2 regions of the Plantibacter sp. Mn2098 genome follow, and region 2 is predicted to be linked to the other one. Evidence: predicted binding sites of a transcription regulator. Region 2 holds the regulator's gene; the other holds the start of a gene.
The links. Region 2 encodes HspR, which represses chaperone genes until heat shock. Its sites were predicted from a motif close to AAGTTGAGTCNNNNNGACTCAACTT; they were not measured.
Positions count from the first base shown of each region.

Region 1: a site for HspR is predicted at 5,061-5,085, ahead of ACL9RL_RS02435 (Hsp20/alpha crystallin family protein). Genes of this name have one in related genera too.

Region 1 covers NZ_JBMOUH010000001.1:551,916-566,542, forward strand. Annotated here, with positions in the region: gene ACL9RL_RS02400 (helix-turn-helix domain-containing protein) at 39-335, opposite strand; gene ACL9RL_RS02405 (hypothetical protein) at 485-1,138, shown strand; gene ACL9RL_RS02410 (AAA family ATPase) at 1,135-1,965, shown strand; gene ACL9RL_RS02415 (MinD/ParA family ATP-binding protein) at 2,098-2,505, shown strand; gene ACL9RL_RS02420 (sensor histidine kinase) at 2,515-4,008, shown strand; gene ACL9RL_RS02425 (WhiB family transcriptional regulator) at 4,112-4,360, opposite strand; gene ACL9RL_RS02430 (hypothetical protein) at 4,550-4,981, shown strand; gene ACL9RL_RS02435 (Hsp20/alpha crystallin family protein) at 5,146-5,601, shown strand; gene ACL9RL_RS02440 (DNA repair helicase XPB) at 5,837-7,480, opposite strand; gene ACL9RL_RS02445 (helicase-associated domain-containing protein) at 7,575-9,542, opposite strand; gene ACL9RL_RS02450 (multidrug ABC transporter ATPase) at 9,548-9,823, opposite strand; gene mprA (MprA protease, GlyGly-CTERM protein-sorting domain-containing form) at 9,958-10,863, shown strand; gene ACL9RL_RS02460 (cold-shock protein) at 11,033-11,416, shown strand; gene ACL9RL_RS02465 (DUF3027 domain-containing protein) at 11,409-12,287, shown strand; gene ACL9RL_RS02470 (hypothetical protein) at 12,295-13,287, opposite strand; gene serC (phosphoserine transaminase) at 13,422-14,534, opposite strand; gene ACL9RL_RS02480 (metal-dependent transcriptional regulator) at 14,618-14,627, shown strand, end outside.
Region 2 covers NZ_JBMOUH010000008.1:124,252-138,878, forward strand. Annotated here, with positions in the region: gene ACL9RL_RS13595 (MFS transporter) at 1-1,220, opposite strand, end outside; gene ACL9RL_RS13600 (amidase) at 1,581-3,416, shown strand; gene dnaK (molecular chaperone DnaK) at 3,681-5,546, shown strand; gene ACL9RL_RS13610 (nucleotide exchange factor GrpE) at 5,549-6,184, shown strand; gene ACL9RL_RS13615 (DnaJ C-terminal domain-containing protein) at 6,187-7,188, shown strand; gene ACL9RL_RS13620 (heat shock protein transcriptional repressor HspR) at 7,221-7,640, shown strand; gene ACL9RL_RS13625 (hypothetical protein) at 7,683-8,600, shown strand; gene ACL9RL_RS13630 (hypothetical protein) at 8,597-9,214, shown strand; gene ACL9RL_RS13635 (class I SAM-dependent methyltransferase) at 9,348-10,550, shown strand; gene ACL9RL_RS13640 (DUF817 domain-containing protein) at 10,763-11,662, shown strand; gene ACL9RL_RS13645 (NADPH-dependent F420 reductase) at 11,677-12,405, opposite strand; gene clpS (ATP-dependent Clp protease adapter ClpS) at 12,584-12,868, shown strand; gene ACL9RL_RS13655 (DUF2017 family protein) at 12,865-13,557, shown strand; gene ACL9RL_RS13660 (glycosyltransferase) at 13,624-14,627, shown strand, end outside.

The sequences.
Region 1 (14,627 bases), on a different contig from region 2:
GCTGAGGGGGGCCGCTGAGTGGGTGCTGCTGAACCGGCTCAGCCGAACGGGTGCTGCTGACGGATGATGCGGCCGCCGCTCAGCTCGGGGAGATCGGCCAGCTGCGCCTGCTGCCAGAGCGCGCTGCGCCTGGCCTCCTCGTACTGTCCGTCGATGTACCCCTCGAGGACGTCGCGCTCGATGCGCCACGGCCCGCCGCGGCCGACCCGGATGGCCGGGAGCTGCCCGGAATCGATCAACTCGGCGACATCGGTCGTTGAGACGTTCAGGATGTCCGCGGTGTCCGCGATCGTCAGGAATCGTCCGAGTGCGGTGTCGTCCTGGAGAACGTTCATGGTTCGATTATCGGCTGCGGACGATGGTCGGAACGCAGTCGGTCGCGTCTGTGGATAACTTTCTCGCGCTCCCGCGGAAGTCGACACCATGGGAACAGGCCGTCGATGCGGCCTTGAGCGAGCCGGCGACGTCGGCGGGAGGAGTTGCCATGACCGATGCCGGCCCCAGAGGACGTGGATTCACCGATGAGGCCGCCCGCCGGAGCGGCCCGTGGTTCGATCCGCGTTTCGCAATCGGGATCGCCCTCGTGGTCGTGAGCCTCGTCGGCGTCTGGTGGCTCGTCACGGCGTCCGACCGGACGGTCGCCGTATATGTGGCAGGATCGACGCTCACGGCCGGCCAGGCTGCCGGTCCGGCCCAGCTGCGGACCGTTCAGGTCAGGCTCGGTCAGTCGGAGGACATGTACGTGCGGGTCGGATCCCTGCCGGAGGGCGGGCTCGTGGTCACACGCACCGTCGGTAAGGGCGAGCTGCTGCCGGTGGCCGCGGTGGGCGATGCGACCGCGGTGGGCGTCGCAGCGGTCGTCGTCACCGTGGCGGGCGCGCTGCCGCAGGAGATCGAGACGGGAACGGTCGTCGACGTCTGGTCCGCCGCGCCGCTGCAGTCGGGTGAGTACGGGCCGCCGACCGTGCTCGTCTCCGCGGTCACCGTGGTCACCGTGACGAAGGAGGATGGACCGCTCGGCTCGGGTGACGGCGTCTCGGTCGAACTCTCGGTTCCGCGGTCGAAGGTCGCGACGGTGCTCGCCGCGATCGCCGCCGAACACCTCGTGTCCCTGGTCCCTGCCGAGCCGGGCGCATGAGCGCCTCCCGCATCCTCCTCGGTGTGGATCAGCCGATGGAGGCGGACATCCTGACACGAATGCTTGAGGACGGACATCGGGTGGTCGGCCGATGCATCGACGCCGAGGCTGTCATCTCCGCACTTGCGCAGAGCGCGTGCGGGCAGATCGACCGTGTTGTGGTCTCGGGTGGTGAACGGCACGTGACGGCCGCGCTCGTCGAGGAGGCGCGCCGGTACGGAGCACGCCTGCTTATCGTGTCGGACGGCGAGGCCGAGGCAGGCAGGGTTGCGGCGCTCTGTGCCGGCGCCGGAGCAGACGCTGTGGACGTGCTGCCCCTGTCCGCAGGGCTGGAGGCCCTCGGAGCCGCGATGCGACGTGGCGAGACGATGCAGGCGGCCGCTCGGCCACCTGGGACGGTGCTCGCCGTGTGGCACGCGAGCGGCTCGCCGGGAGCCACGACCATCGCCGTCAACCTGGCCGCCGAGTTCGCCTCCTCCGGCCGGCGTGTGGTGCTCGCTGACGCCGATACGTACGCGGCGTCGATCGCACCGATGCTCGGCCTGTTGGACGAGGCGCCCGGTTTCGCGGCGGCCTGTCGCCTCGCCGCCTCCGGAGCGCTCGACGCCGGACAGCTCGAACGCATCTCCGTCATCCACGCGGCCGCGACCGGCGCGTTCCGGGTCCTCACCGGCATCGCGAGATCGTCACGCTGGCCCGAACTGACCGGGGAACGGGTCGAGGCGACGCTTCTCGCCTGCCGTGCGTGGGCAGACGTGGTCATCGTGGACACCGGATGCTGCATCGAAGCGGACGAGGAGATCTCGAGCGACTTCTTCGCACCGTGACGGAATGCGGCGGCGCTCGCCGTCCTCGGGGCGGCCGACCACATCATCGAGGTCGGCACGGGGGACCCCGTTGGCATCTCACGGCTGCTCCGTGGGCATGCCGAGCTGGTTGAACTCGTCGACCCCGCCAGGGTGTCGATCGTCGTCAATCGGGTACGGGCCTCCTCGGTGGGGCTCGACCCTGCAGGTCAGATCGCCACGACGCTCGCTCGATTCGGCGGCGTCTCGGCGGCCGGGATGCTGCCGGAGGAGCAGCGCAGGATCGATGCGGCGGTCATCGCGGGCCGGACGATCCGGGAGCGCTCGGGCCGGTCCGCCTTCGCCGCGGCGATCCGGCAGCTCGCAGCGAAGACCCTTCCAGAACGAACCGTGTCGTCGATCAGCCGGGCCGACGCACGCGCCGGAGCACGAGCCGAAGCGCGGGCCGGCACACGCGCCGACACGCGGGCCGACACACGGGCCGACACACGGGCCGAAGCGCGCGCCGACACACGGGCCGCCCGGAGGACCTCCACAGGAAAGGCGCGCGGCCGACCCTAGACTGGGGGAGTGTCGACGCTCAGTGATCTTGTACTCGCCCAGGGGCGCTCCAGCGCAGAAGACGTCGAGTGGCTGCACATGCTGCTCGCCGACAGCCAGCTGCTCGCGGACCTCGCCTTCGCCGACATCGTCATCTGGGTGCCGACGGCGTCCGGGAGCTTTATCGCGGTCGCCCACTCGCGCCCGTCGAGCGCCGCGACGCTGTTCTACCGCGACTTCGTCGGCCAGTCGATCAAGCAGGAGTGGCGCAAACAGGTCACCGACTGCTTCGAGAGCGGCCGCATCATCGAGTCCTCGGCACCCGATTGGTATGAGGAGACGCCGACGCGCGTCCGCGCCGTTCCCGTCGCCCGCAGGCTCTCACCGACCGAGAAGGTCAACGCCGACGCGCCCATCGCCGTCATCACGCGGCACACGAACCTCGGTGAGGCGCGCACGCCCAGCCGTCAGGAGCTGACGTTCAACGATTGCGCGAGCGACCTGTTCGAGATGATCGCGGCCGGTGACTTCCCCGACCTCGGCGCACCGACCGGCCCTCGCCGAGGCGCACCGCGGGCCAGCGACGGCCTGATGCGTCTCGATGTCGACGGTACGGTCACCTTCGCGAGCCCCAACGCGCTCTCCGCGTTCAACCGCATCGGCTTCGACGAGGAGCTCGAGGGCGAGTCCCTCGCCGAGGTGACCACACACCTCCTGCCCGGAACGCTGACCGTCGACGAATCGCTCCCGCTCGTGGTGACCGGTCGTGCCCCCTGGCGCACCGACATCGAGAACAAGGGCGTGACGATCTCCTTGCGCGCCATCCCGCTGCGCAGCCGCGGCGACCGGATCGGCGCCATCGTCCTGTGCCGCGACGTCAGCGAACTGCGCCACCAGGAGCAGGAGCTCATCACCAAGGACGCGACGATCCGCGAGATCCACCACCGGGTCAAGAACAACCTGCAGACTGTCGCGTCGCTGCTGCGCATCCAGGCCCGCCGCACGCACTCCGAGGAGGCGCGCAACGCGCTCAGCCAGGCCATGCGCCGGGTCGCGGCCATCGCGGTTGTGCACGACACGCTGTCGGAGGGCCTCAACCAGAACGTCGATTTCGACGAGGTGTTCCAGCGCGTGCTGCTGCTCGTGACGGAGGTCGCGAGCTCGCACAACACAACGGTCCGCCCGACGTCCACCGGCACGTTCGGCAACCTGCCGAGCGAGTACGCCACCCCGCTCGCGCTCGCGCTCACGGAGCTCGTCACGAACGCGGTCGAGCACGGGCTGAACGGTCGTGACGGCGATGTCGCCATCACTGCGAACCGGACGGACGACGTGCTGTCCGTGCAGGTGCGCGACAACGGAGCAGGTCTGCCGGAGGGCAAGGTCGGATCCGGGCTCGGCACGCAGATCGTGCGCACGCTCATCCAGGGTGAGCTCGGCGGCACGATCGACTGGCACACGCTGATGGGGAGCGGGACCGAGGTCACGATCGAGGTGCCGTTGCGCTGGGTCGCGAAGAACTGATCGCTGCCCCTCGGGTGTCAGGGCGCGGCGTGCCGGAGGCACACAAAAACCCCCTGCCCCGCACACCGAACGGGTCGTGGTGTGCGAAGCCGGGGGCTGTGAGTCAGGAAGCGCGGCGGGCGCGAGCTGCGCGGCGCTTCAGAGCGCGGCGCTCGTCCTCGCTGAGGCCACCCCAGACGCCCGAGTCCTGGCCGGTCTCGAGCGCGTACTGGAGGCACACCTCGGTGACGGTGCAGTTGGCGCAGACTGCCTTCGCCTTGTCGATCTGGTCGACGGCCGGACCGGTGTTGCCGACCGGGAAGAACAGCTCGGGGTCGACGGTGAGGCAAGCAGCTTTGTCGCGCCAGTCCATAGGGGTACTCCTTTTATTGCAGGGTAGATTTCTTCAACCGATCAATGGGGTCGGGAAGCGAATGCCGATTTGCGAGGGGGATGATCGTCCAGAATGGGATCTGTCCACTTCCTCGTGGACGTCAAATCGGCCTCAATCATGGTTTCATATCGGTAGTGGCAAATCAATAGTCAAGTTTGGGATACCTCTGTGAGTACCGACCAGAATGCGCGTGGCGAATCGACGAACGACGACGCGAGCAGGCGACCCGCCGTGCGGGCGCTCGTGGTGCTGCTCAGTATCGAGGCGCTGTTCATGGTGGGCCTGTCCGCCTGGTTCCTCTTCGAACTCGTCGCGGCGAAGCCGTCCTCGTTCGCGAGCGCACTCGCCATCTTCGTGATCCTGCTCATTGCCACGGTGTTCGTCAGCGCACTCGCCATCGGTGCGATCCGTCGGCGGACCTGGATCCGGGGTGGGGCCGTGACCTGGCAGATCGTGCAGATCGCGGTGGCGATCGGCGCGTTCCAGGGGGTGTTCGCGCAGCCGGGCATCGGCTGGTTGCTGCTCATCCCATCGCTCGTGGTGCTCGTCCTGCTGTTCACGAAGCCGGTCATCGCGGTCACCCGACGCGAGTTCAACTGAACTGAGGCGGGTGCCCCCCGTCCCGCTCGCTGTCCGCGAACAGGGGAAGGTCTCATCGGCGTGCGCGATTATCTTTGGAGAGTTGAGTCACATCCACTCAACTTTCATTCGATCAGCCGGGCTGCCGCATCGCTCCCGACTGTGCCTGACACAGGAGGAACACCATGGCTCTCACCTTCGACCCCACACGTGACCGCGAACGTCTCGCTGCAAGCCTGCAGGGCGCCACTGCAGGGCCGCGGAAGATCCCGATGGATCTGTACCGCGACAGCGACGTCTACGTCCTGAGCGCCGATCTGCCGGGCGTCGACCCCGCGTCGGTCGACATCGACGTTGACGGGCAGCTGCTCACGATCCGTGCCGAGCGCACGCCCGCGAGCGGCGACGACATCACCTGGATCGCCCGCGAGCGTCGGACGGGCAGCTACCTGCGCCAGTTCACGCTCGGACAGGGCATCGACACGGAGCACATCGCTGCGAGCTACGTCAACGGCGTGCTCAACGTGACCGTTCCCGTGAGCGAGCGTGCGAAGCCGCGCAAGGTCCAGGTCGCGACGGGCGCGTCTGCTGCGCCCTCTGCGCCTGCTGCCTCTGCTGCCGAGGCCCCCGCAGCCGCGTAGGTCATCGCGGCCGCCTCGGCGAGGCCGTTCGCAATTCAGGAGCGCCCCGGCGCGTCGCGTCCGATCCGGTGGATCTGGGACGACACGCCGAGGGCGCTCCTGAGTTGTGAACGGGCCCTTCCACAGGCTCAGGGACCGGGCGGGGACGGTGTTGTGGAGCCTCGACGAGCTCAGGGACCGGGCGGGGATGATGTTGCGGGGCCCTTCGACGGGCTCAGGGACCGGCGGGGACGGGTCAGACGGCGGCGAGTGCGTGCGCGTCGAGGATCGTGTAGCTGTACCCCTGCTCGGCGAGGAAGCGCTGACGGTTCTGCGCGAACTCCTGATCCACCGTGTCGCGTGCGACGAGCGTGTAGAAGTTGGCGGCGAGACCGGACTTCTTCGGACGCAGCAGGCGACCGAGGCGCTGCGCCTCCTCCTGCCGAGAACCGAACGAGCCGGACACCTGGATGGCGACCGTCGCCTCCGGGAGGTCGACCGAGAAGTTCGCGACCTTCGACACGACGAGCACCTCCTCCTCACCGTCGCGGAAGGCCTGGTAGAGGCGTTCCCGCTCGTCGATGGGGGTCGAACCGGTGAGCTGCGGCGCGCCGAGCGCCTCCGAGAGCTCCTCGATCTGATCGAGGTACTGACCGATCACGAGGATCCGTTCGCCGCGGTGACGCTCGACGAGCGACTTCACGACGTCGAGCTTGGCCGGCGCGGTCGCGGCCAGCCGGTAGCGTTCGTCGTCGGCCGCCGCCGCGTAGCTCAGCCGGTCGGACTGCGGCAGGTCGACGCGCACCTCGAAGCACGCGGCAGGGGAGATGAAGCCCTGCGCCTCGATCTCCTTCCACGGCGCGTCGAACCGCTTCGGGCCGATGAGCGAGAAGACGTCGCCCTCCCGGCCGTCCTCACGGATGAGCGTCGCCGTCAGGCCCAGCCTGCGCCTCGCCTGCAGCTCCGCCGTGAGCTTGAACACTGGCGCCGGCAGCAGGTGGACCTCGTCGTACACCACGAGTCCCCAGTCCATCGCGTCGAGCAGCGCGAGGTGCGCGTACTCGCCCTTCCGCTTGGCGGTGAGGATCTGATAGGTCGCAATCGTGACCGGCTTGACCTCTTTGACCTGACCGGAGTATTCGCCGATCTCGTCCTCGGTGAGCGAGGTCCGTTTGAGGAGCTCGTCACGCCACTGCCTGGCAGAAACCGTGTTGGTGACGAGGATAAGCGTGTTGGTGCTGGCCGACGCCATCGCCCCGGCTCCGACGAGTGTCTTGCCTGCGCCGCATGGCAGCACAACGACCCCGGACCCGCCGGCGAAGAAGTTGTCGATCGCCTGCTGCTGGTATCCCCGCAGGGTCCAGTCGTCCTGGATCAGATCGATCTGGTGCGGCGTCCCCGGCGTGTATCCGGCGAGGTCCTCCGCCGGCCAACCGAGCTTCACGAGCTCCTGCTTCAACTGACCGCGGGCCCACGGCTCCACGAGGAAGGTGTCGGGGCTCGGGTGGCCGATGAGGAGCGGGGCGATGCGCTTCGCTCCGGCGACCTCGGTGAGGACCGGCTGGTCCGCGGAGCGGAGGATCAACTCGCCGTCCGCGGAGCGTTCGATGATGAGCCGGCCGTAGCGGTTCACGGTCTCGCGCATGTCGACCGTGACGGATGCGGGGATGGAGAACTTGGAGTACCGCTCGAGCGTCTCGATCATCGAGTCGGCGTCGTGACCTGCTGCACGGGCGTTCCACAGTCCGAGCCGCGTGATGCGGTAGGTGTGGATGTGCTCTGGCGCGCGTTCGAGCTCGGCGAAGACCGATAGGTCGTGTCGTGCGTCCTCGGCGAGCGGGTGCGCGACTTCGAGCAACACGGTGCGGTCGCTTTGGACGATCAGTGGTCCATCAGACATAGCCCTCAAGTCTACCGGGGTCTGCTCTGGATACACCCCGTGCGTCGGTGAAGTCGCGCGCTCGGCACCGTCCCTGGGCCCCGCGCTGGTCCGCTCACCGTGCGGCGAGGACCTCCGTGATGGTCGACAGCGGGAGGGTGCGTTCCACGTCGGCCGCACGATCGAGCCCGCGGAGCCGGCCGGCGGAGAGGCTCGTCGGTTCGAGTGTGAACGTCGCAGCGCGGTCGCCGAAGACGACGCTCACGGTCACCGGTGTGTGGTCGCGGACGGCGATCTCCAGCTGCTTCGACAGCCACGCCCTGCCGGTGTCGCCGGCGTCGCCGTCGCGGAGTCTGGCGACGAGGTCCGGCGCGGTCGCTGCAGGGGAGACATCGGTCGTCCGTGCAGGCGCCTGCCGTCTGATCTGGATCGGTGCGCCGTGTTCGTCCTCCGCGATGACCGGGTACTTGGCGTCGTGCAGCGCCCAGTACACCGTCTCCGGCGAGAGCCTGGAGGCCAGTCGGTGCTGGTCGGTGTGTCGGAGCCCGAGCGGGCCGAGGCCCTGGTCAACGCTGATGGCCGCGATCATCCCGGCGTCCTCCGAGCGCACGTACGACACACGTCCGGCCTCGGCAGAGCCGTCATCGCTCGCCCCGATGAGCCCGACGCGCACCCGTCCGAACCGATGCTCCGCTTCCGTGATGAGGTACTGCAACGGTTGTGGGATGCCGGTGAGGGACACGGAGCGCAGGTAGTCGAGGAGCGACTGCGCGGATTCTCCGTCCGCGAGGGCGCGGGCGATCGTCGCGGAGGTGAATCGGTACCTGGACGCCTGGGCGCGGCCCTCCGGATCGGCGATGAGCCGGAGCTTTGCATCGAGGGACGCCTCTGGCGGACCGAGCGCGATGACCGTGAGATCGTCCTGCAACACGACCTGGCTCACTTCCGCCGGCAGGAGGGCGGCGAGGGCCTGCTCGGCGGCATCGTCCTCGCCGAGGAGGAGCCGACGGGCCGGGGTGGTTGTGGTGCCCTCGACGCTCACGCCGAGGAGTTCACCGGCAGCCTGCACGAGCCCGGCCGCGGTTTTGAGCGTCTCGGCGCCGGCCGGGTACCACGCAGCGAGGTCCGTCTGGAGGTCGGCGGTACCGCTCAGGTACGCGTCGATCGCGCGGGATCGGAAGGTCTCGGGGATCGATGAGAGCCAGGCCGTCGCGAGGAAGCGCCACCGTTCGGACACGGTCGAGGAGAGCCAGGACTCGCCGGCCTCGCTCACCCGGATGTATCCGCCGACCACGAGCGTGAGTCCGGCATCGGCCGCCGTCTGGAGGATGAGCTCGACCTGGGTGGTCGTCGAATTCGCGGCGGCCGCCATCCGCTTGAGGTCGGGCATGGAGGGCGCGCCCCGGCCCAACTGGCGGGCAGGATCCTTGGCGAGTTCGTGCATGCTCTCGGCGAGCACTCCGACGCCGAGCGTCGCGCGTTCCGCACCGATCTGGTCGATCGTGGCCTGGTCGATGTTCCCCGGGCCGGGGTGGTGGTCGGCGGACGGAGGTGCTTCGGAGGGGGAGGCTTCGCCGGCTTCGGGGCCGGATTCAGATACCTGTGCGGTTGGCGCTGCAGCGGCGAGGCGGAGGAGTTCGTCGGCCGACGGGAGCCCCTGTGCAGGCCACGCGGCGAACACCGCGCCGAGCGGGGCGACCGGGACCACGGCGTCGGAAGGTGGAGATGACGCGTCGTCGGCGCCGTCCACGGTGGTGACGAGCAGGAGCCGTTCGGCAGTGCCCACGGCGTCGCGGACGACGTCCTCGGGGAGCCCCGTCGCCTGGACGAGGTCCGCCCTGGTGGCTGGGCGACCGCCGGCCCCGCCGGTGGACGTGCGCGAAGCGGCGACCAGCACCGCGAGCGTGTTGCGGTCCTGGAGCGTCAGGACGCGGCTGATGTTCTGCTCGTCCAGGAGCGCCTCGGCCAGATCGAAGAAGTCGCCGATCTTGGGGGAGACGATGCGACGCTCGCGCAGCAGTTCGCGGAGCGCGTCGTCCGGTGTCTCCCGGAGCCGGCGCGCGATCGCGAAGGCGTCGCTCATGACGTTCAGCGCGACGACGTTCCGCGGGACTCGCGTGAGCGCCGGATGGCGCCGACGATCATCAGAGCGATGAGGAGCAGGAACGCGATGGGAAGGCCGACGAGCGGCAGGATGGTCACGAACGGCCACACCCCGCCGGCGAAGTCAGCCTGGTGCATACCGGTCGCCGTGCCGATCATCACGGCGACGAACGCCGCAATCGACACGCCGACGATCGTCACGACCATGTAGGCCAGGATGCGTTCGGGCCGCGAGATGCTCGGCGTCTTCTCCTCAGTCACGCCTCCCAGGATACGGCAGCCGGGTCGACGTGCACGCGCGTCGCGTCGAAGTGCCGCTTCGGGGGCACCGACCGCGGGGCAAAATACCGAACCTTTATGGCCCACAAGTGTTGGTTACTGCTACATTTCCACGCATGACACAACGACGTACCTGGGGATTCATCGCGGCCGGAATGCTGACAGCCGGCAGTGTTCTGGCGTTCGCCGGACCGGCATCGGCCGCCCAGGGAGACGTCCTGTGCGAGGTCGCCGACGGCAGCGACTACCTGTACCGCGTGACGGATCTGGGTGCGGGGACCTTCCGGGTCGATCTGGTCGACGCGACGCTCTCGACGGCGGAAGCCTCCGAGGCGGACGAGTACCTGACCCTCCCGACGACACCCGTCGACCTCCGCTACGGCACGAGCGTCACCACGCTCGGCTCCGATTTCGAGCTCGTCGGCGCCCCGACTCCGTCCCAGGGGATCACCACGAGCTTCCCGCCGACGGGAGGGCTGCCGTTCGACGTCGAACTCGTCGGCGCCGCCGCAGGGCCCGGCGAGACCGTGAGTGTCGAGGACGCACCGGAAGGCGCCAGACTGACCTGGATGAGCGACCACGACGCCCTGGAGATCCCGGAGAGCCCGCGCATCGTCCCGAGCCAGTTCGAGTGGCCGTTCGACGCCATCGACGCCTCCGCCTCCGTGCTCAGCTTCACGATCCGTGTGGCGGACACCGCTCCGCGCGGCACCGATCTGACCGGGGTGGTGGGCTCGGCGGTCACGTTCAACGCCGCATCGCTCAACACCGTGACGGGTGAGGTCACCAGTGCAGGCGAGACCGCCGGATTCTCCGTCGAGGAGTGTGTGATCCCCGCATCGTCGATCCCCGTGCTCGCACCGCCGACGACGCCGACCCCCACGCCGACCCCGGTGGTCGCGTCGGTCGATGCCGCGAAGCTGCCGGACACGGGATTCGCCGGCGGACTCGTCGCACCGGCTCTCGCAGCTCTCCTGCTCGGATCCGGCGTCCTGTTCGCCCGCCGGCGTCTGCGCAGCTGAACACAGCCGCTCCAGCCGACTCCGGAGCGGACCTCTGGCCCGTCTTCCGGCGTCCAGGGCGGCTGAGCAACTAAGCTTGATGCGGGGCCGACTGCCCCGATTCGGCCGTGCTGTCCGCGCGGTCACCGCACGGCGCGCTGTTTCGCGCACAACACACAGCGAGGTTTCCATGCCCACCGGCAAGGTCAAGTTCTACGACGAGGAGAAGGGGTTCGGCTTCATCAGCTCCGATGACGGCCAGGAGGTCTTCCTGCACGCGTCTGCGCTCCCAGCCGGAACCACCGCCATCAAGCCAGGATCCCGGCTCGAGTTCGGCATCGCCGACGGCAAGCGCGGCGCCCAGGCGCTGTCGGTGCGCGTCCTCGAGACGCCGCCGAGCCTCGCGAAGCTCAAGCGCAAGCCGGCGGACGACATGGCGATCATCATCGAAGACCTCGTGAAGCTCCTCGACGGCATGGGCGGCGACCTGCGCCGCGGCAAGTACCCCAACAGCGCTCACAGCAAGAAGATCGCTGCCGTGCTGCGCAAGGTGGCGGACGAGCTGGATGCCTGACGTCGATCCGTTCGACCCGTTCGCGGTCCGGCTGCAGGCCGACCGTGAGGCTGCTGCTGCCGCCGCTGCCGAAGCCGAGGCTGCCGCCGAGGCGACCGTGGATGCCGGAGTGACCGATGCGCACGCGCCGGAAGCGGGTTCGGCAGTCGCCGAGGAGTCCGAGTCCGTCGTTGTGGATGCAGACCTCGCCGATGCGGCAGAACCGGCCGCAGAAGCCGGAGCCGAGGCAGAAGCCGATGCTCCTGTAGTCGAGGTGCCGGTCGAGCCTGCTCGCGACCCCATCCCGGACGAGACCCTCATCGCATCGGTCGACCTCGCCCGCACGGCCCTCCTCGGCATCACGCCGGAGCGCACGATCGGCGAGCCGGCGGGATACACGATCGTCGACGACCACCTGGTGTCGCTGCTGTTCGAGAACACGATGGCCGGGTACCCGGGCTGGTTCTGGACGGTCACGCTGTCTCGCACGAGCGACGACGCGCTGCCCAACGTGCTCGAAACCGAGCTGATGCCGGGCCAGGGCGCTCTGCTCGCCCCGCAGTGGGTCCCGTGGTCCGAACGGCTCGCGGACTACCGGGCTGCGCAGATCGCCGCTGCCGCTGCAGCTGACGAGCACGACGACGACCTCGATGACGACGAGGACGAGGTCGACGAGGACGAACTGAGCGTGCTGGCTCTCGACGGCGACGACGAAGACGACCTGGACGACGACTTCGAGGACGACGAGTCCGACGAAGACGATGAAGACGACGACGACGACGCGGATTCGGACGACGACGAGTCCGACGAGGACGAACCGGACGACGACGAGTCCGACGACGACCTCGACGAGGATGACGACGACTACGAGGACCCGCGCCTCGAGCGCTGAACCACCCTCACCGTTCGCGGATGAATCGGAGCTCCTTCGGGGCCGCTGATTCATCCGCGGACAGTCCGCTGTGCTCCAGGAGATCCACGATCCGCTTGGGGAAGCGCGGGATCAGGGGGCGCTCATCGCGACGCATCCAGTTCGAGGGGTGGCCCATGCCGACGAGCAGCGTCCGACGGCCATCGGCGGTCTCGTACTCGATGCGCGCCAGGAGTCCGCGAGGGCGCAGGCGCACGGATCTGACCGCGGTCAGGGGTGCCACCATCGTGTTCGTGCCGGCGGCGAGATCGATGATCGACGTCGTCAGCCGGACGGTGTGCTCGACCGCGCGTCGGCGGACGAGCCACTGGGTCGCTGCCACGACGACCAGGAAGATCGGCGAGAGCAGCACCAGGACGCCGGTGCCGATCCCGAAGCCGATGTGCTGCAGAGCGACGACGGCCGATAGATAGGCGCCGCCGCCCAGCAGACAACCCGCGGTGAGGATCACCAGACCCGTTGTGGTGCTCATCGGCACGGCGCGGATCTTCAGCGTGTACACGCCGCGTTCGCCATTCCATTCCGGCGTCGCGGACTCGATCATCGGACGTCGGTCGATGAGCTCCCAGGTGATGTGCGTGAACAGGGCCAGCCCAGACCACGCCGTGAACGGGAGGGCGGCGATGAAGAGGAAGAAGAACGTGCCGGAGAGCAGCGGTGGCTCCAACCGGAAGAGCGTTGCGAGGCCGACGGACGCCGTGGACCAGGCGAGCGCTGCCGCGACCGCGATGACGACTCCGGCGTGCACGAGCAGCCGTGTCCGCAGGCGATCGAATCGCTGGAGAGCGTCCACGAAGTCGGTTCCGCACAGGACTCCGGCGAGCAGCGCCAACAGGAACGGGACGAACTCTGCAGCCTCTCCGCGTGCCAGCCACCACGCTGCGGCGAGCCAGCAGACGACCGCGTAGAGGGATCCGTGGGAGAGGAGTGACCGGAGTCTCGATCGGGCGGCCGCGGGCATCCAGACAGTATTCCAGCAATCCTCCAGGTCATTCCCGTTCGACCCGGGCGATTCCTGGCGGCACCTGTCCGCAGATGCGGATCGGGCCGGCCTCAGCAGAGACCGGCCCGATGCGCGTCAGGGTGTTGCGATGATCAGAGGGCGCCGACGACGTGCTCGATGCTCGCGATGAGCTGGCGGACATCGCTCGGGTCGATCGCCGTGAACGTTGCGACGCGCAGCTGGTTGCGGCCGAGCTTGCGGTACGGCTCGGTGTCGACGATGCCGTTGGCGCGGAGCGTCTTGGCGACGACCGACGCGTCGATGGCGTCGTCGAAGTCGACCGTGACGACGACCTGCGAACGGTGCTCCGGGTTCACGACGAACGGGGTGACGTACTCCGTGCGCTCGGCCCAGTCGTACAGGGCCCCAGAGGACTCTGCCGTGCGGGCCGACGCCCAACCGAGGCCGCCGTTGCCGTTGATCCACTTGACCTGCTCATCGAGCAGCACGAGCGTCGACAGCGCCGGCGTGTTGAGCGTCTGGTTGAGGCGCGAGTTGTCGATCGCGTTCTTGAGGCTCAGGAACTCAGGGATGTACCGGCCGCTCGCCGCGATGCGCTCGACGCGGGCGATGGCTGCGGGGGAGAACAGGGCCAGCCAGAGGCCGCCGTCGGATGCGAAGTTCTTCTGCGGTGCGAAGTAGTAGACATCGGCCTCGGCTGCGGAGAAGTCGATGCCGCCGGCAGCGCTCGTCGCGTCGATGACCGTGAGAGCGCCGTCGTCGCCGTGCACACGCGTGACGGGCGCCATCACGCCGGTGGAGGTCTCGTTGTGCGGCCACGCGTAGACGTCGACGCCCTCGACGGCCTCGAACTCGGTGCGCGATCCGCCTGCGGACTCGCGGACGTCCGGCGCGGTCAGCCACGGGGCTGCAGCCGCTTTTGCGAACTTCTGACCGAACTCGCCGAACACGAGGTTCTGGCTGCGCTGCTCGATGAGGCCGAACGCCGCTGCGTCCCAGAACGCGGTCGAGCCGCCGTTGCCGATGATGACCTCGTAGCCCTCCGGCGCGTTGAAGAGTTCTGCGAGACCGGATCGGACACTGCCGACGAGGTTCTTGACGGGGGCCTGACGGTGGGAGGTCCCGAGGAGGGACAGGCCCGCGTTCGTGAGCGCGGTGATCTGCTCCGGGCGGATCTTCGACGGGCCGCATCCGAAGCGACCGTCAACGGGCAGAAGGGAAGAAGGAATGATGATCTCCGGCATGTGCTGATTCTAGTTGCGCCGGAGTGTCAGCCACTCACACTAGGCTTAGCTCGAAAACGTGCAATCGGGCAGGGAGGGCGTCGATGACCGATT
Region 2 (14,627 bases):
ATGCGCGCGAGGAACGACCGGCTGGCCGATTGGGCCGGCCCGACGAAGATGCACAGCGCCAACCCGAACGTCCAGAACACGATCTGGCCGCCGTCGTGGAACGCGAACACCGCGATGCCGCAGATCACGAGGCCGATGAGGGAGCCGAGGATGACGGGCTTCGCGCCGAGCTTGTCGTCGAGGAGGCCGACGCTGATGGTCGCGATGCCGGCGACGACGTTCGCGGCGATCGCGAAGATGATGACCTCGCCGGGTGAGAACCCGAACGAGCCGGCGGCGAGCACTCCGCCGAACGTGAACACGCCGGCCAGGCCGTCGCGGAACACGGCGCTCGCGACGAGGAAGTACAGCGTCTGGCGGCTGTCGCGCCACAGTTCCGCGATGCTCTTCCCGAGCACCACGTACGACTTGAAGAAGCCGACGCGGGGCAGGGCGACGGCCTTCGGAGCATGGTACTCGGGCACCGCGAACAGCACCGGCAGCGCGAAGAGCGCGAACCAGGCGGCGGCGATCAGCATCGACACGCGGACGCTCATCCCGTCCTCGGACGTCACGCCGAAGAGACCGACGTCGGGGTGGATGAAACCGAAGTAGACGATGAGCAGCAGCACGATCCCGCCGATGTACCCCATCCCCCAACCGAGGCCGGACACCTTCCCGATGGAGGTCGGTGTCGACACCTGCGCCAGCATCGCGTTGTAGTTCACGCTCGCGAACTCGAACACGACGTTGCCGGCCGCGAGCAGGACGAGACCGAGCCAGAGGTAGTTCGGGTCCGGCTGCACGAAGAAGAGGAGCGCCGTGATCGCGACGACGACGAAGGTGTTGAAGCCGAGCCAGAACTTGCGGCGGCCGGAGGCATCGGATCGTTGGCCCGTGATGGGGGCGAGCAACGCGATGAGGAGACCGGCGGCAGCGAGCGCCCAGCCGAGCGAGGCGGAGACCGCCGCCTCTCCGCCGAACGCCTCGCCCGTCAGGTAGACGCTGAACACGAACGTCGTGACGACGGCGTTGAACGCCGCGGATCCCCAGTCCCACAGGCCCCACGCGAAGATGCGGCCCTTCCGGCCGCTCTGCGCCTTGACGGCTGCGATGCGCGCCGTGTCGAGGTCGACGGTCGCTGCGGCTGCGTCGGCGTTCGTGAGCGGGGTCGGCGGGAAGTTCCGGGGGCGGGACCCTGGTCGAGGCTGGTCGTCGTCGTGACCGGGCGTGTCGTTCATACCCCGAAGGCTAGCGCTCCGAGGTAACGCGCCGGTAGACGCCTCGTTTCCGCTGCCGAGGGGTCGCGAATTGCGGGTGCAGGCGTCGCGCACCCGCAGTTTGCGACCCCTAGGCGGACGTGGGTGGGCGGAATGGCGTAGGCCGGGCGGGGGAGGGATGAGGGGAGGGAGGGGGGAGGCATGAGGGGAGCGATGGGGGAGGCGACCGGGCGGTTGGTACCGGGGTGCCATGTGGGGGCGACGGAGATGGTCCTGGAGGGAGACGACGGGCGGGGTGGACGTTTCTAGGCTCGGGGGCGTGAAGAAGATCAACACTTGTCCAGTAACTGTCGATGCTCGATGTGGGACGGGGATCGTCGCGTGAGCGGCCGACCGAACCGGGCATCCCGAGCCGGCCGCTTCGCCGCAGTCGTCGGCGTCACCGCCGTCCTGTGTGCCGCCCCCGCGGCATCGGCGTTCGGTGCGACGACGACGCAGACCGCGCATTCGACGCCGTCTGCTCCGACGGCCGGGGGCGCCGCTGCCGCAGCGACAGACGCGAACCGCACGAACGTCGTCGACCTCGGGATCGCCGGCGCCGCCGACCTCCTGAAAGCCGGGAAGACGACATCGGAAGCCCTCGTCACCGCCTACCTGCAGCGCATCGCCGCCTACGACCGGCCCGACGCCGGCAAGGACGGCTCCACCGCGACGACCGGCCTCAACTCGATCATCACGATCGATGACGAGGCGCTCGCCGAAGCGAAGCAACTCGACGCTGAACGCGCCGCGGGGAACCTGCGCGGCCCGCTGCACGGCATCCCGATCGTGGTGAAGGACAACATCGCGACCGCCGACATGCCGACCACCGCCGGCAACGGCGCGATGCGGGACTATCGCACCGCGGCCGACGCGACCTCGGTCGCACGCCTCCGCGACGCCGGAGCGATCATCCTCGCGAAGTCGAACCTGGCCGAATTCGCGGCGATGGGCGACAGCAGTGTGAGCGTGTTCGGCGAGGTCAAGAACCCCTACGGCGCCGAACTCGGCACGAGTGGTTCGAGCGGCGGCAGCGCAGCGGCCCTCGCGGCGGGCTTCGCGGCTGGGGCGATCGGCACGGACACCGCCGGGTCGATCATCGGCCCGTCGGCGAACGGTTCGCTCGTCGGTGTGCGTCCGACGTTCGGCCTGACGAGTGTCGACGGCGTCGTGCCGGGCAACACCGCGCTCGACACCCTCGGGCCGATGGCGCTCACCGTGCGCGATGCGGCCATCCTGCTGGAGGTGCTGGCCGGGCAGGACCCGGCCGACCCCAACACCGAGCCGACCGCCGGCATCGACACGCACTCCTACGTGAGTGGCCTGAGCTCGACGTCGCTCCAGGGCGCCCGCATCGGCGTTCCGGCCGATTGGGACGCGTATCTCGCGGGGCCGGGCGCGGTCTTCGCCTACCTCGATGCGGAGGGGAAGGCGACGTACGACCGGGCGATCGATGCGCTGCGGGCGCGCGGGGCGGTCATCGTCCCCGTCGCGTACGAGGCAGGGACGCTCACCGCTCCGAGCGTCCCAGGCGACTTCGGGTACCAGGTGCACCACTTCCTGCAGACGACGAAGGCGACGGTTCCGCCGGCTGCCGCTGCGCTCGCGGCGCCCGATGACGTGTTCGATCTGCACGACGTCTTCGCGAGCCCCGACACGACGCTGGGTGAGCTGTTCGCTGAACTCCAGCCGTCAGAGACACCGGATCCGGAGGTCGTCGCGGCGCTCGCGACGGTGCCGCAGGCGCGGCAGGAGTTCGCGGACTTCTTCACGTCGAACGGGATCGACGCGTTTGTGTTGCCGTCGACGGCGAGTGAGGCTCCGTTGAGCCTCGACGGGTCGACCGAGCTCACCTCACGCGCCGGGGCACCCGGTGTGACGGTCCCGTCGGGGATCGATGCCGCCGGCCGGCCCCTCGGGATCAAGTTCATCGGGCAGCGGTACGACGACGGCCGGATGCTCTCGTTCGCGTACGACTACGAGCAGGCGACGCATCACCGGGTGGCGCCGTCGGCGTTCCCCGAACTGGCGGGCGGCGGAGTCGTCCCCACCGATCCGACGAAGCCGACCCTCCCCGATACCGGCGCCGGCTTCGTCCCGGCCGCCCTCATCGCATCGGCCGTCATCCTCGCCGCCGGCGGCACCGTCCTCATCGTCCGCCGCTCCCTCCGCCCCTAACCCCCCCCGCCCCTGCTCGCGAACCGTCACTTGTGGCTGTTTTCGATGGGGTCAATGTCGCCACAACTGACAGTTCGCGGGCAGAGGGCGGATGGGGATGGCTGGGAGAAGGCGGGGAGTTGAGTCGAGGCGGCTCAACTTTGTTGACATCGGAACGACGGTCTGTAAAATTGAGTCTGCGCGGCTCAAGTCCGAAAATACCGGTCGGCGACCAGCGCACAGACTTATCAAGCGTCAGATCCAACGAACCAAGGAGATCAACACATGGCACGTGCAGTAGGCATCGACCTCGGAACCACCAACTCGGTGGTCGCCGTCCTCGAAGGTGGAGAGCCCACCGTCATCGCGAACGCCGAAGGCTTCCGCACCACCCCCTCCGTCGTCGCATTCACGAAGGATGGCGAGGTGCTCGTCGGCGAGACCGCGAAGCGCCAGGCCGTCACCAACGTCGACCGCACCATCGCGAGCGTCAAGCGCCACATGGGCACCACCTGGACGTTCGACGTCGAGGGCAAGAAGTACACCCCGCAGGAGCTGTCCGCTCGCATCCTCGGCAAGCTCAAGCGTGACGCCGAGCAGTACCTGGGCGACACCGTGACCGACGCCGTCATCACGGTCCCCGCCTACTTCAACGACGCCGAGCGTCAGGCCACGAAGGAAGCCGGCGAGATCGCCGGCCTCAACGTCCTGCGCATCATCAACGAGCCGACCGCTGCTGCCCTCGCCTACGGCCTGGACCGCGGCAAGGAGGACGAGCTCATCCTCGTCTTCGACCTCGGTGGCGGCACCTTCGACGTCTCGCTCCTCGAAGTGGGCAAGGACGACGACTTCTCCACCATCCAGGTGCGCTCCACCTCCGGTGACAACCGCCTCGGCGGCGACGACTGGGACCAGCGCGTCGTCGACTACCTGATCAAGCGCTTCAAGGACGCCACCGGTGTGGACGTCTCGGGCGACAAGATCGCGAAGCAGCGCCTCAAGGAAGCTGCGGAGCAGGCCAAGAAGGAGCTCAGCTCCTCGATGTCCACCTCGATCCAGCTGCCCTACCTCTCCCTCACGGAGAACGGCCCGGCCAACCTCGACGAGACGCTCACGCGTGCGAAGTTCGAAGAGCTCACGAGCGACCTGCTCGAGCGCACCCGCAAGCCGTTCAACGACGTCATCGCCGAGGCGGGCGTCAAGGTCGGCGACATCGCGCACGTCGTGCTCGTCGGCGGATCGACCCGTATGCCGGCCGTCGCGGAGCTCGTCAAGAAGCTGACCGGTGGACAGGAGCCCAACAAGGGCGTCAACCCTGACGAGGTCGTCGCCGTCGGCGCAGCCCTCCAGGCCGGCGTGCTGAAGGGCGAGCGCAAGGACGTCCTCCTCATCGACGTCACCCCGCTGTCGCTCGGCATCGAGACCAAGGGCGGCATCATGACGAAGCTCATCGAGCGCAACACCGCCATCCCCACGAAGCGCAGCGAGACCTTCACCACGGCGGACGACAACCAGCCGTCCGTCGCCATCCAGGTCTTCCAGGGCGAGCGCGACTTCACGCGCGACAACAAGAACCTCGGCACCTTCGAGCTGACCGGCATCGCTCCGGCTCCGCGCGGTGTGCCGCAGGTCGAGGTCACCTTCGACATCGACGCCAACGGCATCGTGCACGTGTCCGCAAAGGACAAGGGCACCGGCAAGGAGCAGTCGATGACGATCACGGGCGGTTCCTCGCTCGGCAAGGAAGACATCGAGCGCATGGTCCGCGAGGCCGAGGAGCACGCTGCAGACGACAAGCTGCGTCGTGAGCAGGCGGAGGTCCGCAACAACGCCGAACAGCTCGCCTACTCCATCGACAAGCTCATCAAGGAGAACGAGGACAAGCTGCCCGAGGACGTCAAGACCGACGTCCAGGGCGATGTCGACGCACTCAAGAGCGCGCTCGCCGGAGACGACGAGGACGCGGTGAAGACCGCGTTCGACAAGCTCAACGAGTCGCAGACGAAGCTCGGTGAGGCGATCTACGCGCAGTCCCAGGCAGCGGAGTCGGCAGCAGCCGGCGCCGAGACCCCTGAAGCCGACCAGTCCTCTGACGAGGACGTCGTCGACGCAGAGGTCGTCGAGGACGAAGACGACAAGGACAAGAAGTAGCCATGACCGACGAGAACCAGAACCCCGAGGGCATCGACCCGGAGACCGGTGAGGTTCGTCAGCCAGGCACCGACGGGACGGACGCTGCGGCGTCCGCCCCGTCGGGCGCATCCGAGGACACCTCCTCGGACGCAGCGCAGGATGACGAATTGACCGTCGAGGACATCCTGAACGCCGCACCGGAGCACCCGGTGGAGGGCGAACTGACGGAGGCCGAACTCCTGGCAGCCGAACGCCTCGCCGACCTCCAGCGGGTCACGGCGGAGTACGCCAACTACCGCAAGCGCACCGAGGCCGGCCGTGAGGTCGAGCGCGAGCGCACCACCGGTGAGGTCGCGAAGGTCCTCCTGCCGGTGCTCGACGACCTGGACCGTGCTGAGAAGCACGGCGACCTGGACGGCGACGCACCGTTCAGCCAGATCGCGCAGAAGCTGCGGAACTCCGTGGAGAAGCTCGGCCTGAAGCCGTTCGGCACCATCGGGGAGACCTTCGACCCCAACGTGCACGAGGCCATCTTCCAGCAGCCCACTCCTGACGCCGAAGGCGAAACCGTGCTCGACGTCGTCGAGACCGGCTACACCCTCGGTTCGACGCTCCTGCGCGCCGCCAAGGTGGTCGTTTCCGTCCCGGTGAGCTAGCGATGGCGAGTCAGGACTGGTTCGACAAGGACTTCTACAAGGTCCTCGGCGTCAAGAAGGATGTGACGCAGGCTGAGCTGAAGAAGGCTTATCGGAAGCTCGCGAGGCAGTACCACCCGGACTCGAATCCAGGGAACGATGCGGCTGAGGCGCGGTTCAAGGAGATCAGCGAGGCCAACTCGGTGCTCTCCGACCCAGAGCAGCGCAAGGAGTACGACGCGGTCAGGGCCATGGGTGGTGGAGCCCGCTTCACCGCCCCGGGCTCCGGCGGCGGCAACGGCGGCTTCGAGGACGTCTTCGGCAACATGTTCGGCGGTGGGGCTCGCGGTCAGAGCTACACCTACCAGCAGTCCCCTGGAGGGGCCGGCGGGTATGAGGACATCCTCGGCGGCATGTTCGGACAGGGCGGCTTCGGCCAGACGACCGGCGGGTACCGCGGGTACGGCGGACCGACCCCCGGTCGCGATGTCGCAGCGCACACCACGGTCGACTTCCTCACGGCGACGAAGGGCGACACGATCTCCCTGCAGACCTCGGAGGGGCGCACCATCAAGGTGAAGATCCCGGCCGGTGTCGCCGACGGGCAGAAGATCCGCCTGCGTGGCAAGGGGCAGCCGAGTCAAGACGGCGGTCCTGCCGGAGATATCGTGGTCACCGTGAGTGTCCGCAAACATCCCGTGTTCGAACGCGACGGTCTGAACCTGCGGGTGAACGTGCCGGTCACGTTCGTCGAGGCGACCCTTGGCGCAACCATCGAGGTCCCCACCCTGGGTGGAGACCCCGTGAAGCTGCGCGTCGCCCCCGGCACCCCCAGCGGGCGTGTGCTGCGGGTCAAGGGTCGCGGAGTTGTGACGACGAAGGGCACCGGCGATCTCCTCGCGGTCGTCCAGGTCGTCGTCCCGGCCCACCTCGGTGCAGAAGCCAAGGAAGCGCTCGAGAAGTTCCACGAGCTGGAACCCAAGGAGAACCCGCGCGACGAACTGCTCGCGAGGGCCAGAGGGTAACCCCATCAAGGAGGGATGAGCAGATGCACGGCATGGACGAGCACTCGCCGATCTTCGCGATCGCGATGGCGGCGGAGCTCACCGGCATGCACCCGCAGACCCTCCGACAGTACGACCGCATCGGGCTCGTCTCGCCCACCCGCACAGCCGGGAAGTCGAGGCGGTACTCGATGCACGACATCGCGCAACTGCGTGAGGTGGCGAGACTCAGCGCTGAAGGCGTGAGTCTGGAAGGCATCTCCCGCATCCTGTCCCTGGAGAACGAGGTCACCTCGCTCCAGGGACGGGTGCGTGAACTCGAGCACGCGCTCGCCGACGCGCTGCTCAAGTCCCCTGGCGGCCGAGTCTTCGCCGCAGGGATCGAGGGGAGCGTTGTGCCGTTGAAGAGCGGGACGCGGGCTCGTCGGCGCACCGAGGTCGTTGTGTGGCGGCCGAGGTCGCCTGAGGCCTGAATCTTGCGGCGGCCCCGATGGCGGCGCGCGTAGGATGCTGGCATGAGTGAGACGCAGCCGGGCGCACAGCAGCCGCAGCAACCGTACGGGCAGCAGCAGCCGCAGCAACCGCCCGGGTATGGGCAGCAACCCCCGCAGCCCCCGCAGCCCGGATACCAGCAGCCCGGCTACGGGCAGCCGCCGCAGTATCAGCAGCCGTACCAGCCGCCGCAGTATCCGTCGCAGGCCTACCAGCCGCGGTATCAGCAGCCGGCACCGATCCGCACGGCTCCGCCGCGTCCGCCGCTGAGCCCCGCCCATCGCAAACTCGCCCTGCTGGCAGGCGGGCTCGGCTACGGACTCATCACACTCGGGTTCATCGCCATCAGCGCGCCGTTCTTCATCGTCGTCTTCGTACTCGTCTTCGGCTTCCTGATCGGCGGCCTCGCAGCGGCACTCGGCGCCGGACTGCAGTCATCGCGCGCATTGGAGCTCCTCTACCAGACCGCGGTCGAGCCGTTCATCTGGTGGTACGTGCTCCTCATCGTCGGCGGCATCGTCATCGTGGTCGTCGGATTCCTCGTGAGCATCTCCATCCTGCGACGCGGCGGTGTGCGCAAGCCCGTCGCGACGACCTTCGCCGGGTGGGGCATCGCATTGGCGGCGGGTGCGCTCGCCAGCAGCATCATCTCGCCGTTCTTCAGCCTGCTCGGCAGCCACGACCTGTCGAGCGGCGACCGGAACTGGGTCGGACCGGTGCTCACGGTCACGATCGTCAGCCTCGTCCTGACGCTCATCGTGAACGTCGTCTTCGGGATGCTCGCCTGGTGGTGGATGGCGCACGTGTTCCGTGGAGCGGCCGATGTCCCGGGTTCCGGTCCGCGGTTCGGTGCCGGTGCCGGTGCCGGCCATGTTGCCGGCCCAGGGGGCGCGCCCGGTGCCGGACCCGGCTTCCCGCCGCCGCCCGCAGCATCGCGATGAGTGCGTTTCCGGCGCCGACGGTCCCCGCCAGGGCGGCGGTCGACGCCGGCCCGGTCACGTCGCGTCGTCGGAGCGGGGCGAGACGGGCGGGCGCCCTCGCGTATCCGTTGATGTACTTCGGCGTCGTCGCGGGGGTCGTGCCGATGCTCGCCCTGCTCGTCATCACGGCGCCGATCCTGTTCGGTGTGCTGTTCGGGGCCGGTGAGACGGAGTTCGTCGCCGGGTTCTCCCGCACTTTCGCGACCGTGCTGCTCGTCCTCAGCACCCCGTTCGCCGTGTGGGTCTGGGGATACGTGGGCGTTGGCATCGTGGCGTTCGTCGCCGGTACGGCGCTCAGCCTCCACCTGTTGCGGACGCACGGTGTCGATCGGCCACGAACCGTGACGGTCGGCGGGTTCTTCGCCACGCTGCCGATCCAACTCCTGTTCGGGATCGTGAGCGTCATCATCGTGCTCGGTGTGGTCGGTGCGAGCTTCGGCCAGGACACGATGACGACGATGCGTGCCGTCGGGCAGGGGATCATGATCGCCACGGCGGTGAACCTGCTCATCTCGGCCGGACTCGGGGCGCTTCTATTCCCGGTGGTGCTGCGGGCGGTGAAGCCGAGGCGGTAGTGTGCGGGGGCTGCTGTGTCGGGCTGCGCTGTGCCAGCGCTGTGCTGGTGCTGGCCGCGACTTGCCTGGGCTGTGCTCGCTGTGGTCCTCTCGATGATGCGCTCGTACACCGCCGTCCCGCTAGCCTGAGAGGATGCCCGAGTTCAGCTTCGACGTGTTGCGCCGCTTCCCCGATGTGGAGGCGCCCAACCTGTTCGCCGTCGATGCGAGCGATCGGCTGATCCTCGATGAGGCGGCCGGTGCGTTGGCCGATGCCGCTCCCGGGACAGTCGTGGTGGTCGGTGATCACTACGGCGCGTTGACGCTCGGCGCCGCAGCGCTGCATGGCGCCCGCAGGATCCGGGTGCACCAGGATCCGCTGAGCGGCGAGCGTGCGCTCCTCGCCAACGCTGCGGCGGTCGGACTCTCCGACGCGTTCCGCGTGCTGCCGCTCGGCGAGGAACTGTTCGCCGGCGCGCGAGTCGTGCTGCTGCAATTGCCGCGGAGCCTGGATGCGCTCGCCGAGATCGCCGAGGGGATCGCGCGTTGGGCCGATGCGTCCGTCCAGGTCTTCGCGGGCGGCCGGATCAAGCACCTGAGCACCTCGATGAACGAGGTGCTCAGTGCACGATTCGAGCGCGTCGAGGCGAGCCTCGCTCGGCAGAAGTCTCGGGTGTTGCGGGTGGCCGGGCCACGGGGTGTCGCCGGGACCGAGCGTTCCGAGCCGCGATTCCCGTTGCTCGAACGGCATGCCGACCTCGGCCTGACGGTCGCTGCTCACGGCGCCGCGTTCGCCGGGACGAAGATCGACATCGGCACGCGCTACCTGCTCGATTTCCTGCCGCAGGCGGCACCGGGCGCCGAGCGCGCGATCGACCTGGGCTGCGGGACCGGGGTGCTCGCCGTGTCGCTCGCGCTCGCCCGGCCGGGCATCCGCGTCATCGCGACGGATCAGTCCGCCGCCGCTGTGGCCTCGGCCGAGGCGACCGTCCGGGCGAACGCTGTCGGCGAGCCTGCTGGTGCTGGTGCTGGTGCTGGTGCCGGTGCCGGTGCCGCGGCATCGTCGCTCGTCGAGCGCGTGTCCGTGGTCCGTGACGACGGTCTGGCCGGCCAGCCCGACGCATCGGCGGACCTGATCCTGCTGAACCCGCCGTTCCACATCGGGGCGGCGGTGCACACGGGCGTCGCGCATCGGTTGTTCGCGGATGCGGCGCGAGTGCTGCGTCCGGGCGGCGAGCTCGTTGTGGTCTGGAACTCGCACCTCGGCTATCGGCAGGCGCTCGATCGAGTCGTCGGCCCGACGACGCAGCTCGGCCGCAACGCCAAGTTCACGGTCACCACCTCCACGCGTCGCTGACCCCGCCCGCCCCGAGCGCCCCGCCCCGCTCCCTTCCCGCCTCCCCCTTCCCCTCCCCGTCCTCCTCTCCACAATTCAGGAAGATCCACTGAATTCAGGACGGATCAGCGGTGAATCGGACACGATCGTCCTGAATCGTGCAAAAGTTCCTGAATTCCGAAACGGATCGGGTGGGTCGCGGACGGTCAGGGTCGGGTCCGTATGCTGGGGCGATGTCCGACCGACACGACCACATCCACGAGCTGACGAGCGTCGAACGATGGATCGACGACCGCGCCAACCGGATGCTGCGCGACGCACCCCACGGCGGCGCACGGGCGAGACTCGTCGAGTTCCTCGTCTTCGGGGCGAAGCAGTCGTGGGCGTGCGTGTTCGGCGCCGCGATGCTCATCGTCATCGTCGCCGCCCGACTGTGGTACCCCGATGACCTGTGGCTGGCACGGAACGACGCCCTCGTCATCGCCGCCATCGTCATCCAGGTGGTGATGATCGCGACCAAGCTGGAGACGGGCCGCGAGCTGTGGGTGATCGTCCTGTTCCACGTCGTGGGCACGGGCATGGAGGTGTTCAAGACCGGCGTCGGGTCGTGGGAGTACGACGGCGGAGGCATCCTCCACATCGGCGCCGTCCCGCTCTACACGGGATTCATGTATGCGGCGGTCGGGTCGTACATGGTGCGCGTGTATCGGTTGTTCGACCTGCGGTTCAACCGGTATCCGAAGCGATGGATCACGGCCGTCATCGCGATCGGCATCTACGTGAACTTCTTCTCGCAGCACTTCATCTTCGACGTCCGTTGGGTGCTGCTCGCGGCCGTGCTCATCGTCTACGCGCGCACGATCATGCACTTCCGCGTGTTCCGAGGCGTGCATCGGATGCCGCTCATCGTGGCGTTCCTGCTCGTAGCCTTCTTCATCTGGATCGCGGAGAACATCGGGACGGTCACGGGTGCGTGGCTCTATCCGAACCAGACCGACGGATGGCAGCTCGTCCCGATCACCAAACTCGTGTCCTGGTTCCTGCTGATGATCATCTCGGTCGTGCTCGTGACCTGGGTCTATCCGCCGCGCCCCGTGCGTCGGCCCGCCCCGGTTCCCGCCCCCATCCCCTGACGGCTCGCGGCAGGCTACTGGTCGCGGTAGCGCTTCGCGGATGCGACGGCGGAGGCGAGCTCCGGTGCGGTCAGCCGCACGACGTAGCCGGGGGTGTCGCGCTGGATGCGCCAGCCCTCTGACAGTGCGCCGATGTCGAGCGCGTCGAAGCCGATCGCATCGATGAAGGCGGCGACGGTCGCTTTGGCCTCGGCGTCGTCACCGGCGATGACGAGCGCGCGACGGTCCGGCGTGCCGGTCGGCTGGGCCTGCTCGGTGATGTGGACGGCGGCGATGTGGTTGAACGCCTTCACGATGCGAGCGGTGGGGATGAGGGTCTGCAGGAGTTCCGACGTCGTCGTCGACTCGTCGTCGAGGGACGCGATCTGACCATCACGCTGCGGGTAGTAGTTGTTCGTGTCGATGATGAGTTTGCCGGCGAGGGCGTCCACCGGGAGCTCGTCGATCTTGCCGAGCGGGATCGTCACAACGACGATGTCACCTGCCGCCGCCGCTTCAGCCGGGGTCGCAGCCCTGGCGCGGTCGCCGAGTTCTGCCACCAGCGACGCGAGGGTCTCCGGCCCCCGCGAGTTGCTGATGACGACGTCATAGCCGATGCCGACGGCCGCCCGAGCGAGCTGACTGCCGATGTTCCCTGCGCCGATGATTCCGAAAGTAGTCATGGAGTCGTCAACGCGGCGGCATCGCGTTTGTTCCCGCATCCCGTCCCGTGACCTGCCGTGACGTCCCGTGACGGTTCGCAATTCAGGAGCGACCTCGGTGTGTCGCCCGAGCATCCGCATTCCGGCGCCGACGCGCCGGGGCGCTCCTGAATTGCGAACAGGGGTGCGGGGCGGGGGAGACGAGCAGAGGCGACAGGGGGACGGTGCAGCGGGAGGCGACGGGGCTGACTCGCGGGCGCGATCGTGCGAAGCTTGAGAGGTGGCAGAAACACTCGATCGACCGGTCGCCGACCAGCAGGCGCTGCTCCAGCAGCCCTGGATCACGATCGTCTGGAACGACCCGGTGAATCTCATGTCCTACGTGTCGCTCGTCTTCCGCACCTACTTCGGTTACGATCACGCGGAGGCCGACCGCCTGATGCTCGCCGTCCACAACGAGGGCCGTGCCGTCGTCGCGACGGGCAACCGCGAGGAGATGGAACGTCACGTCGAGGCCATGCACGGCTACGGCCTGTGGGCGACGATCGCGAAGGCGGACGCATGAGCATGTTCGTCCGTGAACCCGACGGCGGCGTCGCGATGGTGCTCGACGTCGAGGAGAGCATCCTGCTGGCCCAGCTCGCCGAGCAGCTCACCTCGGTGCTGACCGATGCGTCGGCCGTCGGCATCGCGGGCGCCCGGATGCAGGATCCTGCCATCGCGCGCCTGCTGCCGGACGGGTACCAGGACGACGAGGAGGCCGCCGCGGACTTCCGTCGGTTCACGAGTGAGGGCTTGCTGAGCGGCAAGGTCGCGTCGGCGCTGAGCGTGCGTTCCGCGCTCGTGAGTGGTGCGGGCGTCGGCGATGACGGCGAGCTCGTCGCTGGCGACATCCCGGATGAGGAGCTCAGCATCCGCCTCGACGACGAGACGGCGTGGACGTGGCTCCGCTTCCTGACCGATGTGCGACTCACGCTCGCGGCGAGGCTCGGGATCGAGGACGAAGACGAGGACGACGGCGACGACGACGACCCGGACGGCCCGCTCGGCTCGTACCCGGCCGGCGCGCAGGAGGACGATGCGAGCGATGAGGACGACGAGGAGTACAACGACGACACGGACGACGACTCCGACGACTTCCGCTCCCGCCTCACCGAACCGCAGAACGAGCCGCTTATGATGGCCGTCTACGGCTGGCTCGGCTACCTGCAGGAGTCGATCGTCATCGCCATCGACGAGCCGCGCGACGCGTAGCCCCGCACCCGATCCGCCGCACCCGTGGGGCATTTTCGCAACACTCGGCCGGTAGCCTTGGGGACCATGCACATCCTCATCTTCAGCGATCAGCATCCGGAGTCCGCCGGTGGCGCGCAGGTCTCCATCCGGTTGCAGATGCGGTCGCTCGAGGCTGCCGGCCACACCGTCACGGTGTGCTCGCCGAAGATGCACCAGGCGCACGATGAGGACCCGCGGTACATCGACACACCATCGGTCCCGATCACGATCGACCGTGAATACTCGATGACCGTTCCCGGCCGTGCGACGGACCGCTGGCTCGACAAGCGGCTGGCGCAGCTGCCGCCCGTCGACCTCGTGCACGTCCAGGCCGATTTCTGGCAGGCGATCATCGCTTACCGCTATGCGGAACGCCACGCGATCCCCGCCGTGCACACCATGCACAACCGGATGGACGTGGGCATCGAGCAGTCGATGCCGGCGCCGAAGCTCGTGACCGGCGCGCTCACCTGGTGGCAGCATCGTGTGCTCAAACCGCGGCTGTCGACCCTGCCGACGGGTGTGTGGGCGTACCTGCAGGAGTACGCGAAGAGGGCGCGGGCAGTCATCGCACCGTCCGCTCATTTCGCGCAGCTGTTGCGTGACGAGGGTGTGGTGAACCGGCCCGACGTGGTGTGGACGGGTGTCGACGATGCGATCGTCGACGAAGTCCTCGCCGCCCAGCGCGCGGCCAAGCGGGTGCAGCATCGGCCCGTGTTCGTGTGGACCGGCCGGTTCAGCCACGAGAAACGGCTGATGGAGTTCCTCGAAGCCGTGCGGCTGTCGGGCGCCGACGCGATCTTCCGGTTGTACGGCGCCGGACTGCTGCTCGGGAAGGCGCAGGCGTTCGTCGCGCAGCACGACCTCGCGGAGCGGGTGGTGTTCGCCGGGCGGGTGTCGTACCGCGAGTCGCTCGCTGCCATCGCCGGCGCCGATGCGCTGGTGCAGACGTCGATCGGGTTCGAGACGCAGGGGATGACCGTGTTCGAGGCCGCTGCGCTCGGCACGCCGTCGATCGTGAGCGACCCGAGCATCGCGGCGGAACTGCC